3 regions of the Brenneria uluponensis genome follow, and region 3 is predicted to be linked to each of the others. Evidence: predicted binding sites of a transcription regulator. Region 3 holds the regulator's gene; each other region holds the start of a gene.

Region 1 (4,293 bases), 1.2 Mb from region 3:
ATAGTAAGATAATCAGGACACTGCGATAAATTGTTCCCGTAATGCATGAACCTGATCACGCAATTGTGCCGCCTCCTCAAATTCCAGGTTTTGCGCATGCATCATCATCTTACTCTCCAGTTCGTGAATTTTATGCTCCAGCGCTTTCGGCGTCAGTAGCTGATACTCGGCTACCGGTTCAGCCGCTTTCCTGCTGCGACCTTTACCTCTACCGTGGGCAGACTGACCAATCTGCAATATATCGCCAACTTTCTTATTAAGGCCCTGAGGTGTAATGCCATGTTTTTCATTATATTCCCGCTGTTTTTCGCGGCGGCGTTGCGTTTCACTAATCGCCCTCTCCATCGACGGCGTGATTTTATCCGCGTAAAGAATGGCTCGCCCCTTAAGATTACGGGCAGCACGGCCAATGGTCTGAATCAGTGACCGCTCGGAGCGCAGGAAACCCTCCTTATCGGCATCCAGGATTGCCACCAGAGATACTTCCGGAATATCCAGTCCTTCCCGCAACAGGTTAATCCCCACTAGCACATCAAACTCACCCAATCGCAGATCCCGGATGATTTCCACCCGTTCAACCGTGTCGATATCAGAGTGAAGATAGCGCACCCGTTCGCCATGCTCTTCCAGATACTCGGTCAAATCCTCCGCCATGCGTTTGGTCAGTGTGGTGACCAGCACCCGCTCATTAATGACGGCGCGTTTACGGATTTCCGACAACAGGTCATCCACCTGCGTCGTTACTGGTCGGATTTCAATTTCCGGATCCAACAAACCGGTAGGACGCACGACTTGATCGATCACCTCACCACCGGATTTTTCCAGCTCGTACTTACCTGGCGTCGCCGAAACGTAGATGGTTTGCGGCGCCAGCGACTCAAACTCCTCAAACCGCATCGGCCGGTTATCCAACGCCGACGGCAGACGAAAACCGTACTCCACCAGTGTCTCTTTACGCGCCCGATCGCCACGGTACATTCCCCCCAGTTGCGGAATGGTTACGTGTGATTCGTCAATGACCAACAAACCATCGGCTGGCAGATAGTCAAATAAGGTAGGAGGCGGCTCGCCCGGACCGCGACCAGAGAGGAAGCGTGAGTAGTTTTCAATCCCTGAGCAATAACCCAGTTCATTCATCATCTCCAGATCAAATTGGGTTCGCTGGCTCAGACGTTGCTCTTCTACCAATTTATTGTTGTCCAGCAACACCTTACGACGGTCAACCAGCTCAACCTTTATATCTTCCATCGCTTGCAGAATGCGTTCGCGCGGCGTCACATAATGTGTCTTGGGATAAATGGTGTAGCGTGGCACATTTTGCATGATCTGCCCGGTGAGTGAATCAAACAGCGACAACCGCTCCACTTCTTCATCAAATAGTTCGATGCGCAGCGCGACTTCATCCGATTCAGCCGGAAAAATATCGATAACATCGCCCCGGACACGAAACGTGCCGCGCTGAAAAACCTGATCATTACGGGCGTACTGCAATTCGGACAACCGACGCAAAATGGCTCGCTGGTCAATCAGCATGCCTTGAGTCAGATGCAGCATCATTTTCAGATAAAGATCTGGATCACCCAGACCATAAATGGCTGATACCGATGCCACCACTACAACATCGCGCCGTTCCAGCAACGCTTTGGTGGCGGATAACCGCATCTGCTCAATATGTTCGTTGACCGAAGCGTCTTTCTCAATGAAGGTATCCGAACTCGGAACATAGGCTTCGGGTTGATAGTAATCATAATAAGAAACGAAATATTCCACGGCGTTGTCCGGGAAAAACGATTTCATTTCACTATAAAGCTGGGCCGCCAACGTCTTGTTCGGCGCCAGCACCATCGTCGGGCGGTTGAGATCCGCAACCACGTTGGCAATAGTGAACGTCTTACCGGACCCCGTTACCCCCAACAAGGTCTGATGCGCCAACCCATCCTCCAGCCCTTCCTCCAACCGGCGAATAGCCTCAGGTTGATCGCCTGCGGGTTGAAAATCCGAATACAGTTTAAATACTTTGCTCATAGCCGGGGATACCTGATGAAAAAACGACAGAACTAGGACGACGATAACAGACACTCTGCATTATGAAAATCCGCCATCGATGTTACCACTCACATAATACTGAATATATACCCAGTACAGGAAGACGACAACCGAGTGAATCTCCCGCGGCTTGTGGTAGCCTTGTGCTGACCATGGTTGCTGTTTTGTCCGCACCCGACACTATTTTCTATTTTCCCCTCTGCTTTTGCCTGATTACACCAGCGATATAAAGTCACTTTCAATATCCCCATTCATTTGCGCAACTGAGGTAACATTCACGTTATACGTGGCAACATTTTGGTCAATGCGGCGGGACTTTTCGTTCCGATGAAATACATTTCATATCGTGTCCCCATCACTATATTAACGTTCTTGATAAGGGTGAAATGTATTCTGACTCTTATGACAGTAACCATCAAGATACATAAAGAAGTGATCGTGACTATATTGAGAATCATCATTACAACATATTTAAGTTATGACAGATATATTGATAAATAAATTCCCCGATAACGTATCAGGGAATATCAGAGTTCATCATTAAAATAAACAACGCCAGAAAATATTATTTTGGAGTCGCTAAAATCACATTAGATGCTTTAATTAAAGCAATCACTTCACTTCCTTTCGCAATCGCCATTTCATCCATGCTTTCATTAGTGATATTAGATGTCAGTTTTAATCCATTAGCAGTTTCGATATGCACTGTAGAATTCACCGCACCTTTAATCACATGTTTCACTGTCCCTGCAAACTGGTTACGCGCTGAAAAATTCAACCCACAATCTACCGATGCCAAAATAACCCAAGGCGCTTTGATCAAAGCGATCGCCGTTTTACCCGGAGCTAAGCCCAAAGAGTCACAACTCGCCTTGGTAATCACGGTTGCCAGTTGCTCCCCGCCATCCAGCGTCAGTATGACCTCATTATTAATCGCCCCAGGAATAACACCTGAAACAATACCTGTTAATTGATTTCTTGCAGAAACTGACATAGTTACTCCTTTTCATTTGTCTATTAAATGACACATGTCTAGCTCAATCCATATGGCGGTTACTACAATACCCCACACTTTATAGTGTAATACCTCACTATGACGCGCAACACAATGCTTCCAACACAACTCAATAAAATAGTGGCTGGAACACCTATAATAAAGCGTTCATCAGCCCGGCAGAACGCGGAGATCACGGTGGCTTATCGCCGCATTGATAATACGGTAAGAGTCAAGGAAGTTGTCACCCCTGATTAATGTAAGCGGCCTGTTTTGCCCGCTCTGGATTCAGGGTAACGGCACCTGCGGTTGCCTGTTTCTCATCTTGCCTGACCACCGCTCCGGGTGCGCCTGTCTTGCTATCCTCCGGTACACTTCATCACGCGACTTCAGCAGGGCTCAATCTTCTCCACGGTGCCGCTACCAGGTGACCCAAAACCTTACGGTGCAGACCAATATTAATAACCTGTTCGATAAAACCTATGATGAAAACCTGAATGGTTCCGTGGTGTACGGCGAACCGCGTAATTTCAGTGTGTCAGCAAATTACCGGTTTTAAGCATAACGGCAACAAGCACATTCCCGCCAGCAGGCCTGATTGCGGCGGGATACGGGTTTAACTTGCTTCCCGACACTGTAGCGGTACCGGGTGAATTCCCCTCTTGTAGCTGCGCATCAGCCCCGGGTAGCCCCTTGCAGCAAAATTTTTCGTACTGTGCGGACTGGTAAAAATCAACTGCTGCATGTTTTTATGTATTCAGGCAGATTCACGCTCAACCAGGTGGAAACCGATATCAATAATCGACTCCTCGCAGTGCTGTTGTTCAATACGGTTGGCCAGCAGGGAAGCTGCCCGCTGCCCAATAGCGCGCCGGTCCACACTGATGGTGGTAATCGCGGGCCGGTTGCTGGCTGCAAAATCCAGGTCGCCAAACCCCATAACGGCCAAATCCTGAGGCACCCGCATACCCCGGCTTTCAGCCTCCATGATTGCGCCTTGTGCCAAAGTATCTGAACTGCACACAATGACATCAAATGTTCCGTCGCCAAGCAATTGCGACAACCCGGAACGCCCCAGAGCCAGTGATGCCGGAAGTGCTACATCCACCTGGGGGATTGCTTTGCCGATATGGCCGGTAAGTACGTCGCACAGACCTTGCTTACGCTGGGCTGCACGGCTGTCTGATGTCCACAGTAACCCGGGGCGACAATACCCTTTACGTAGCAGATATTGCCCGGTTGCCTGCCCGACA
Region 2 (4,293 bases), 1.6 Mb from region 3:
TTGCCCAGATTACGCAGATGAATCAAGGTATCCAGCAGACGCTCATTGTCGCGTTGATGCAGACCGATAGATGGCTCGTCCAGCACGTACATCACGCCCACCAACCCGGCACCAATCTGGCTGGCAAGACGGATACGCTGGGCTTCTCCCCCCGATAGGGTTTCTGCCGAACGGGACAGTGACAGATAGTTCAACCCGACATTCACCAGGAATTTAAGTCGGTCACCAATCTCTTTGAGTATTTTTTCGGCGATTTGTGCCCGCTGACCACTCAGTTTCATGTTCCGAAAGAAGGTCATTGCATGACCGATGCTCATGTCGGAAATTTGTGGCAACGTGGTCTGTTCTACAAAGACATGACGCGCCTCTTCACGCAGGCGGGTACCGTGGCAGCTGGTGCAAGGACGGCTGCTGATAAATTTTGCCAGTTCCTCACGTACCGCCGTGGATTCCGTTTCCTTATAGCGACGCTCCATGTTATGCAGCACACCCTCAAACGGATGACGACGCACGGAAGTATCACCACGGTCATTGATATATTTAAATTCAATGGACTGCTTGCCGGAGCCGTAAAGAATGACGTTCTGAACCTCTGCGCCGAGATTCTCAAACGGTGCATCGACATCAAATTTATAATGCTCCGCCAGCGAGCGAAGCATCTGGAAATAGTAAAAATTACGCCGGTCCCAGCCGCGTATTGCCCCTCCCGCCAATGACAGTTCCGCATTCTGTATTACGCGTGCCGGATCGAAGAACTGTTGTACCCCCAAGCCATCACAACTCGGGCAGGCTCCGGCGGGATTATTGAAGGAGAACATACGTGGTTCCAGTTCATTCATACTGTAACCACAGACCGGACAGGCAAAATTGGCGGAGAACAGCAATTCAGATTGAGTGTCGTCGTCCATATCCGCAACAATAGCGGTGCCGCCGGACAGATCCAGTGCGGTTTCAAACGATTCAGCCAGCCGCTGGGCCAGGTCATCACGTACTTTGAAACGGTCCACCACTATTTCAATGGTGTGTTTTTTCTGAAGTTCCAGCTTCGGCGGGTCAGAAAGGTCACAGACTTCACCATCAATACGGGCACGGATATAGCCTTGTGTTGCCAGATTTTCCAGGGTTTTGGTATGTTCCCCTTTACGATCTTTCACAATGGGCGCTAACAGCATCAGACGTTTGCCTTCCGGCTGCGCCAGCACGTTATCCACCATCTGGCTGACGGTCTGGGCATCCAGCGGAATATCATGTTCAGGGCAACGCGGCTCGCCCACACGGGCAAACAGTAGACGCAGATAGTCATGAATTTCGGTAATCGTCCCGACGGTGGAACGCGGGTTATGTGAAGTGGATTTCTGTTCAATAGAAATCGCGGGTGACAACCCTTCGATATGATCAACGTCCGGTTTTTCCATCAAGGATAAAAACTGGCGGGCATAAGCTGAAAGCGACTCCACGTAGCGGCGCTGGCCTTCGGCGTACAAGGTATCAAAAGCCAGCGATGACTTGCCTGAACCGGAAAGACCGGTCACGACGATCAGTTTATCGCGTGGAATTATCAGGTTGATATTCTTGAGATTATGGGTACGGGCACCACGAACTTCGATATTATCCATTCACACTCTTCCCGCGATAAACGCTGTTTCCATCTTCTCTGGACGAAAGCAAGCCAATATGAAACGGCTGATTATGGCACAAAAAAAGCTGAATGAATATCCAGTATTAGACTGCAACAAGTGCAATAAATGGAAAATTTTCGGATAACAGCTCGCGGGTACTATCTACTATAGTGGCGTGCTAGAATCTATCGTTTACACTTTAAAAGTCGATATATCAGGAGACACCAACATGGCCAGCAGAGGCGTTAATAAAGTGATACTTCTCGGGCATCTGGGACAAGACCCCGAAGTCCGTTACATGCCGAATGGTGGCGCGGTAGCCAATATTACCCTGGCCACTTCCGAAGCCTGGCGCGACAAGCAGACCGGCGAGCAGAAAGAAAAGACAGAATGGCACCGCGTAGTACTGTTTGGCAAACTGGCAGAAGTCGCGGGTGAATATCTCCGCAAAGGGTCTCAGGTTTATATTGAAGGCCAGCTTCAGACCCGCAAATGGACAGATCAAAGTGGGCAGGATCGTTACACCACCGAAGTGGTGGTCAACGTTGGCGGCACCATGCAGATGATCGGTGGCCGTGCAGGCGGCGGTGCGGCAGCGCCAGGTGGTGCGGCGCCAGCAGGTGGCGGGAATCCACAACAAGGTGGCTGGGGACAACCACAGCAACCACCTGCCGCCAACCAGTTCAGCGGTGGCGCACAGGCAGCGGCACCACGCCCGCAAAACACGCCAGCACCCAGCAGCAACGAACCGCCGATGGATTTTGACGACGATATTCCGTTCTAGGTGCGCCGTTTTGCTTTGTAAATCAAGTGGTTAATTCGAGTTATTGAATTAATCATAGGCTGTTGGAGTGCCTATTGCAAGCCTGACTTATCCTTACTTAGTAATGGGTTTGAACCTCGAAAGAGGGAGGGGAGTGTAGCATGTCAGGAAAAGGCTGGTTGCGGGGAAATAACCTACTTTGCGCCAGCCATTGCAAATCCCATATGGTTAAGCCTGATTGGTTGAATCATAGTTCATAGTGGGTTTCGGGATATCGATGGCTCACGGTTATTTAGGAGTCATACCAATATTTATAGTAATTATTTTTAGAAGGTTACTATATCCAACAATGTTGGCACCTGCTCGGTGAGAGTGGTAATTGAACGTAAGTGAAACCTAAGTGGGATGCACCTTGACTACAAAGAAATACGGGATTACCTAAGTTGGTTAAGTAATTAACCAATATGGTAACGGAGACTCCGTAGTACCCAACGTAGCTCTGTAATGGAGTCGCAATTGGCTAACCAATCTGAAAAATATATATAAATTGATAAGTAATTATCAATGAAACTATATTCGTAAGGGGGAAGGGAGTCAGTTGGATCTATACTAATAGAAGCGGGGGTTCGATAGTCAGTGCTATCACAGAGAACACTCAATGCTCTAAATGGTATAAACAAAGCCAGTATACAAGGTTATAAGATCAAGAAACTGCATAAAATCATGTGCAGTAATAAAGATCTTTGGGCACAGGCCTATGCTAATATTTATTCTAATCAGGGAGCCATGACGAGAGGAATAAATAACAATACGATGGATGGAATGAGTGTGGACAGGATTATCAGTCTTATTCACCTCATAGAGTCCGGTTCGTACATACCCAAACCTTGTAAGCGCACGCACATACCCAAAGATGCCCGAAAACCGAATGGAAAGAAACGTCCATTAGGTATTCCAACCGGAGACGATAAATTAATACAGGAAGTAATGAGAATGTTATTGGAAGAGATCTATGAACCGGTTTTTAGCGACTGGAGCTATGGATTCAGGCCTGAGCGTTCCTGTCATTCTGCATTAAAAGAAATCAGAAACGGTTGGAAAGGAACAAAATGGGTATGTGATGTTGATATCAAAGGTTACTTCGACAACATTGACCACGATCTGCTGCTGAAATTCCTGAGCAAGCGGATCGCTGATAACAAATTTCTGGCGCTTCTCAAGAAGTTCCTGAAAGCTGGCTATCTGGACAACTGGCGTTACTTTGGCACTCATAGCGGAACACCACAAGGTGGCATTATCTCCCCTATTCTTGCCAATGTATTTCTCCACGAGCTTGATGAATTTATGAAAAATAGAATCACCGAGTTCGGCAAAGGAGGACGGAGGAAACCCAATCCCATATACAGAAGAGCACTACAAAACCGGACAAATCGTATTAAATGGATCAGGCAAGGTTTCGGCGCTTCAGGAATGCCTGCTGATGAGCAGAAAATCCAAAAGTGGAAACAGGAAGCGGATGAACTGGAGAAACAATTGCGCACACTACCCAGTGTTATTATGGATGATACTGAATTCAAAAGAATGCGGTATGTTCGATATGCTGATGATTTTCTGATTGGAGTGATAGGAAGTAAAGGTGAGGCAAAAAAGATAATGGAAGAGGTTGTCGATTTTGTTGAATCCGAACTTCATTTGGAAATATCAAAGGAAAAATCCGGAATTATTGACCCGAAGAAAGGATTCACTTTTCTCGGTTATGAAATAAAAACACGCCGTGAAAGAAAACAGGTCAAATGTGTTGTAGGGCTTAATACAGATGGAAGTAAAACTCATGCGGTAAAACGTACGATAACGGAACACGTCCATCTGGGTGTACCGAGGGAAAGAATCCTGAAATTCTGCTCTCTACGT
Region 3 (4,293 bases):
CCCAGGTATTCTCGGAACAAGGTAGAGTAAAGTTTGTTGTTGAAAGTGCGGCGGATAAAAAACGCGCCCAGGCGGCGGAAAATCGGGCCAGCTGGCCAGAAATTCAGATTAACGCCAGCAGCAATATGGGGTGGTACTAACCCTTGATGATAAAGCACATAGGAGAGCAGCAGATAATCCATATGGCTGCGGTGGCAGGGGACATAAACAATTTCGTGACCGTCTTGCGCCAGTTGGCGTACCCGTTCAGCATTGTGAACATTAATCCCTTGATAAAGGCGGTTCCAGGTCCAGCTCAGCACCCGGTCCGACAATCGTACCACTTCATAAGAGAAATTCGCGGCAATTTCTTCCAACAACGCTATGGCATTCTGTTGCGCCTTCTCATGGGGGATTTTTTTTACACGAGCTTCATCATCAATTGCTTTGGTGATGGCATTTGACGTCAACAATTTGTTGAAAAGGTCTTGCCTTACTGGTAGCCGAGGCCCGACAGCGGCCAAACGTTGGCGGGCAAAGTGTATTCGCGCGACGCGGGCCAGCTTATGAGCGATGGTTTTATCAGTGCCATGCTCTGTCGCCATATAACGGAGCGATATTGGACTGGAAAAACGGACAAAACTATCACGTCCTAGCCATAAAACAGCAAAAAATTTCTCAATGCCGTTTAACAAACGCAGGTGTGGTGTGGCTTGATGTTGATTTTCACGACCTGGCGAGCGACCAAACATCACTGAAACTGGCACCATCTGTACATCTAACGCCGGGTTACTGCTATGCAGATCCAGGTAGTCGTGAAACAGTTTTATGGATTTCTGCTTGGGGACGTAGTAGCGGAATACTCGTGGACCATCATTAATAAATACATAGCTGGGCAACTCTTCACCATCAATAACCAATGGTTGTAAAGGGTCTGGTAGCCCCAGCGCCAGACATTTAGTCCGCAGCGTTAGTAGATCCGCTTTAGAGTTATAGGGCAATACATAGAAAACCGGACGTGAAGGATCCAAATCCAATTCAGCGACAGGATCATGAGGAATAATCTTACTCTTTACCAAGAGTTTAAGGGGGAAATTCAGTAAGTTATAGTAAATTCTACGCCAACCTGACATAACAACCAGAAGCCTCTTGTTAGCAACTCGCCGCAAGGATACCAGAAACCTCACTGGAGATCTGTGGTGATGAGACGATGATAGCGCGTTAAAATTGCGTTCAATCACGAATAAAGGAATGGAGTAAGTATGAATAAAGCAACTGGAATAACCCGTATTATCAAAGCAACGGGATATTCCCTCCAGGGGTTGAAGCAGGCCTGGCGGCATGAAGCTGCATTTCGTCAGGAGTCATTACTCACTCTTGCCTCTATTATTATTGCTTGTTGGCTGCCAGTTTCAACAATTGAAAGGCTATTACTCATCGGGTCAGTTGTACTGATTGTATTATTTGAATTGGTCAATAGCGCTATCGAAGCGGTAGTCGACAGAGTGGGGCTGGAGTATCACGAATTATCGGGACGAGCGAAAGATATTGGCTCGGCAGCTGTTTTCGTCGCCTGTTTGTTGGCTGCTGTCGTCTGGATCTCACTACTGTGGAATCATTTTGCATGACGGCTTCCAGAATCGGAGAAAAAAGCGCTGAATGGCAATATCAAGGTTCCCATCGACACCTTCCCTGTATATACTCACAGCTAAACTGTATAAACAACCAGGGGGCGGGATGAAAGAGTTAACAGCCAGACAACAGCAGGTTTATGATCTTATCCGTGATCATATCTCACAAACCGGTATGCCGCCTACACGGGCAGAGATTGCGCAGCAGTTGGGATTCCGTTCCCCTAATGCCGCAGAAGAGCATTTAAAGGCACTGGCACGCAAGGGTGTGATCGAGATTGTTACCGGCGCGTCCCGTGGTATCCGCTTGTTGATGGAAGAAGAAGATCTTGGATTGCCTTTGATTGGCCGGGTTGCGGCCGGTGAGCCCTTGCTGGCTCAACAGCATATTGAGTGCCATTATCAGGTTGATCCATCCATGTTTAAACCGAGTGCGGATTTTTTGCTAAGAGTCAGCGGAATGTCGATGAAAGATATCGGTATTCTGGATGGTGATCTACTGGCCGTGCATAAAACGCAAGATGTATATAATGGTCAGGTTGTTGTGGCGCGTATTGATGACGAAGTTACCGTTAAACGTCTGAAAAAACAAGGTAACATCATACAGTTACTGGCGGAAAACAGAGAATTCAAACCTATTGTTGTTGACTTGCGTGAACAGAGTTTTTCTATTGAAGGACTGGCGGTTGGTGTCATTCGTAACAGCGATTGGAACTGATATATTCCTTCATTTCCTTTATTCATCTCGGCCTTTAAAATATAGCGCTCGCTCTTCTAATATGAGCGGGTGCGTCTTCAAGTGAGATGCCGTTATTTTACTTATTCCCCTACTTTTACCAGCCATCTATTTCAGCAATTCCTCTTACAGTTTTTACTTTCTAATGAGTTCTCCAAAAATATAAATTTTAAATCATCCACCGGTACTTAGCGGACATTGATTATGTGGTTCACAGCGGAATACTCGAGGGATAGGAAAATTGAGTCGCAACTATCGTTTTTTAATGGTGATACTGTGATCGTGATTGCAATTTTCTCGGTGGTCGCATGATTCAACCTGCTGGCATGCACTGCATAATCCATGAGCTTCCACCACACTGTGGCGCAAAATGAAATCTGACTGCTTAGCCAATTGCTGAAGGTTTTCCTCGACACCGACTGTTTGCCGCTCCGTTACCTGGCCGCATCGGTCACAGATAAATAATGCGGATGTGTGATTATGCTCTTCGAAATGATGACATAACACATAACTGTTAGTGGACTCGACCCGATGAATAAATCCCTGTTCCAGTAGAAAATCGAGAGCACGGTAAACCGTAGGTGGTTTTGCCTGGGGTTCAGAAACACGGAGCAGATCCAGTAAATCGTAAGCACTGATAGCGCCAGGCTGTTGCGCCATCAAACGCAGAACCTCCTGCCGCTGAGGTGTCAGGCGCACGCAGCGCTGCTGACAAAGCTGTTCGGCCAAGGCAAGAAGTTTTCCCGGATTGATTGAATCCATTGCAGTAACCCCGAAGCATGTCTGAGAGCATTATGATTTATCTTATCATGCCTGGACAAAAACACCGAAAAGACAACCTGGTCCGAGTATCAGACCACCAGATCGATGAGCAGTGCTCGCATTGGCGTTTCCGCCAGAACGGTTATTTTTGCTTCCTGCTGGATAAAGGCACCATCACCACAATGCAACGTTTTGCTATTTTCTGGCGTGATGCCATTAATTCGCATTGTTCCATTTATTGACTGTAAATAAGCGCGATTACCGTTTAGTGTAATGGTGTTTTGCTCGTGGATATTGAGATCCAGATGATAGATCCATACTTGCTGACGTAAGTACAGACTATGCTGATCCTGAGTTTCTTCGGGGGACGCCAGCAAATGACAGCCTTTTTTATCCAGCGAGAGCCGTTGCAAGGTGCGGTTTTCTTGTGTGGGGCAGGCATTCAGCCATAATTGCAGGCGCGTAAGTGATGTTTTATGGCAAGCATTATGTTCGCTATAGCTGACATTGGGCTGCGTGGCCAATAATAGCGCATCGCCTGCTTTTGCTCTGGCATGGTTACCGTTGCTATCGCGGTACTCGGCTTCCCCCTGCAATATAATATTGAGAATATCTACTTGTGGGTAGGTTCGAGGTTGAAAAGCCGCGCCAGGGGCAAGGACTTCCTGATTAAGCACGCGCAAAGAAGCATAACCTAGTAGTTCGGGGTCAAAATAGTGACCAAAAGAGAATGTATAACGTGCCTGTAACCAGCCATAGTCAGCCTGACCGCAATGTTCTGCTACTTTGCTAATGATCATGGTCTTCGGCCTGTAAAATTATCCATGTATTAGATAGTAATTGGCTGGACGCTGGATTGTTAGCCAGTTAATCTGGTCTGTACGTTCAAAAATTCTGAATGAGTATAAAATGGCAAAAGAGCGGGCATTAACGTTAGAAGCTTTAAGGGTCATGGATGCCATAGACCGTCGGGGAAGCTTTGCCGCTGCAGCGGACGAATTGGGGCGGGTGCCTTCAGCCCTGAGTTATACCATGCAAAAACTGGAGGATGAGCTGGATGTGGTTCTGTTTGACCGTTCCGGACATCGTACCAAATTCACCAATGTTGGTCGGATGCTGCTGGAACGCGGACGTATTTTGCTGGATGCGGCGGATAAGCTCACTACTGATGCAGAAGCACTAGCG

Evidence for each region. Region 3 encodes LexA, which represses DNA repair genes until DNA is damaged. Its sites were predicted from a motif close to TNCTGTATGTACATACAGNA; they were not measured.
Region 1: uvrB (excinuclease ABC subunit UvrB) is a predicted target of LexA. The motif match lies at 2,123-2,142, and genes of this name have one in related genera.
Region 2: uvrA (excinuclease ABC subunit UvrA) is a predicted target of LexA. The motif match lies at 1,703-1,722, and genes of this name have one in related genera.

The regions. Positions count from the first base shown of each region.
Region 1 is NZ_CP135917.1:3,137,562-3,141,854, forward strand. Features, by position in the region: gene yvcK (uridine diphosphate-N-acetylglucosamine-binding protein YvcK) at 1-12, shown strand, start outside; gene uvrB (excinuclease ABC subunit UvrB) at 13-2,025, opposite strand; gene RS889_RS14710 (TOBE domain-containing protein) at 2,612-3,040, opposite strand; partial or broken gene RS889_RS14715 (TonB-dependent siderophore receptor) at 3,459-3,599, shown strand; gene RS889_RS14720 (LacI family DNA-binding transcriptional regulator) at 3,798-4,293, opposite strand, start outside.
Region 2 is NZ_CP135917.1:835,475-839,767, reverse strand. Features, by position in the region: gene uvrA (excinuclease ABC subunit UvrA) at 1-1,616, opposite strand, end outside; gene RS889_RS03885 (single-stranded DNA-binding protein) at 1,849-2,403, shown strand; gene RS889_RS03880 (reverse transcriptase domain-containing protein) at 3,019-4,293, shown strand, end outside.
Region 3 is NZ_CP135917.1:4,366,257-4,370,549, reverse strand. Features, by position in the region: gene plsB (glycerol-3-phosphate 1-O-acyltransferase PlsB) at 1-1,112, opposite strand, end outside; gene RS889_RS20355 (diacylglycerol kinase) at 1,242-1,607, shown strand; gene lexA (transcriptional repressor LexA) at 1,717-2,328, shown strand; gene zur (zinc uptake transcriptional repressor Zur) at 2,599-3,108, opposite strand; gene RS889_RS20340 (pirin family protein) at 3,198-3,908, opposite strand; gene RS889_RS20335 (LysR family transcriptional regulator) at 4,018-4,293, shown strand, end outside.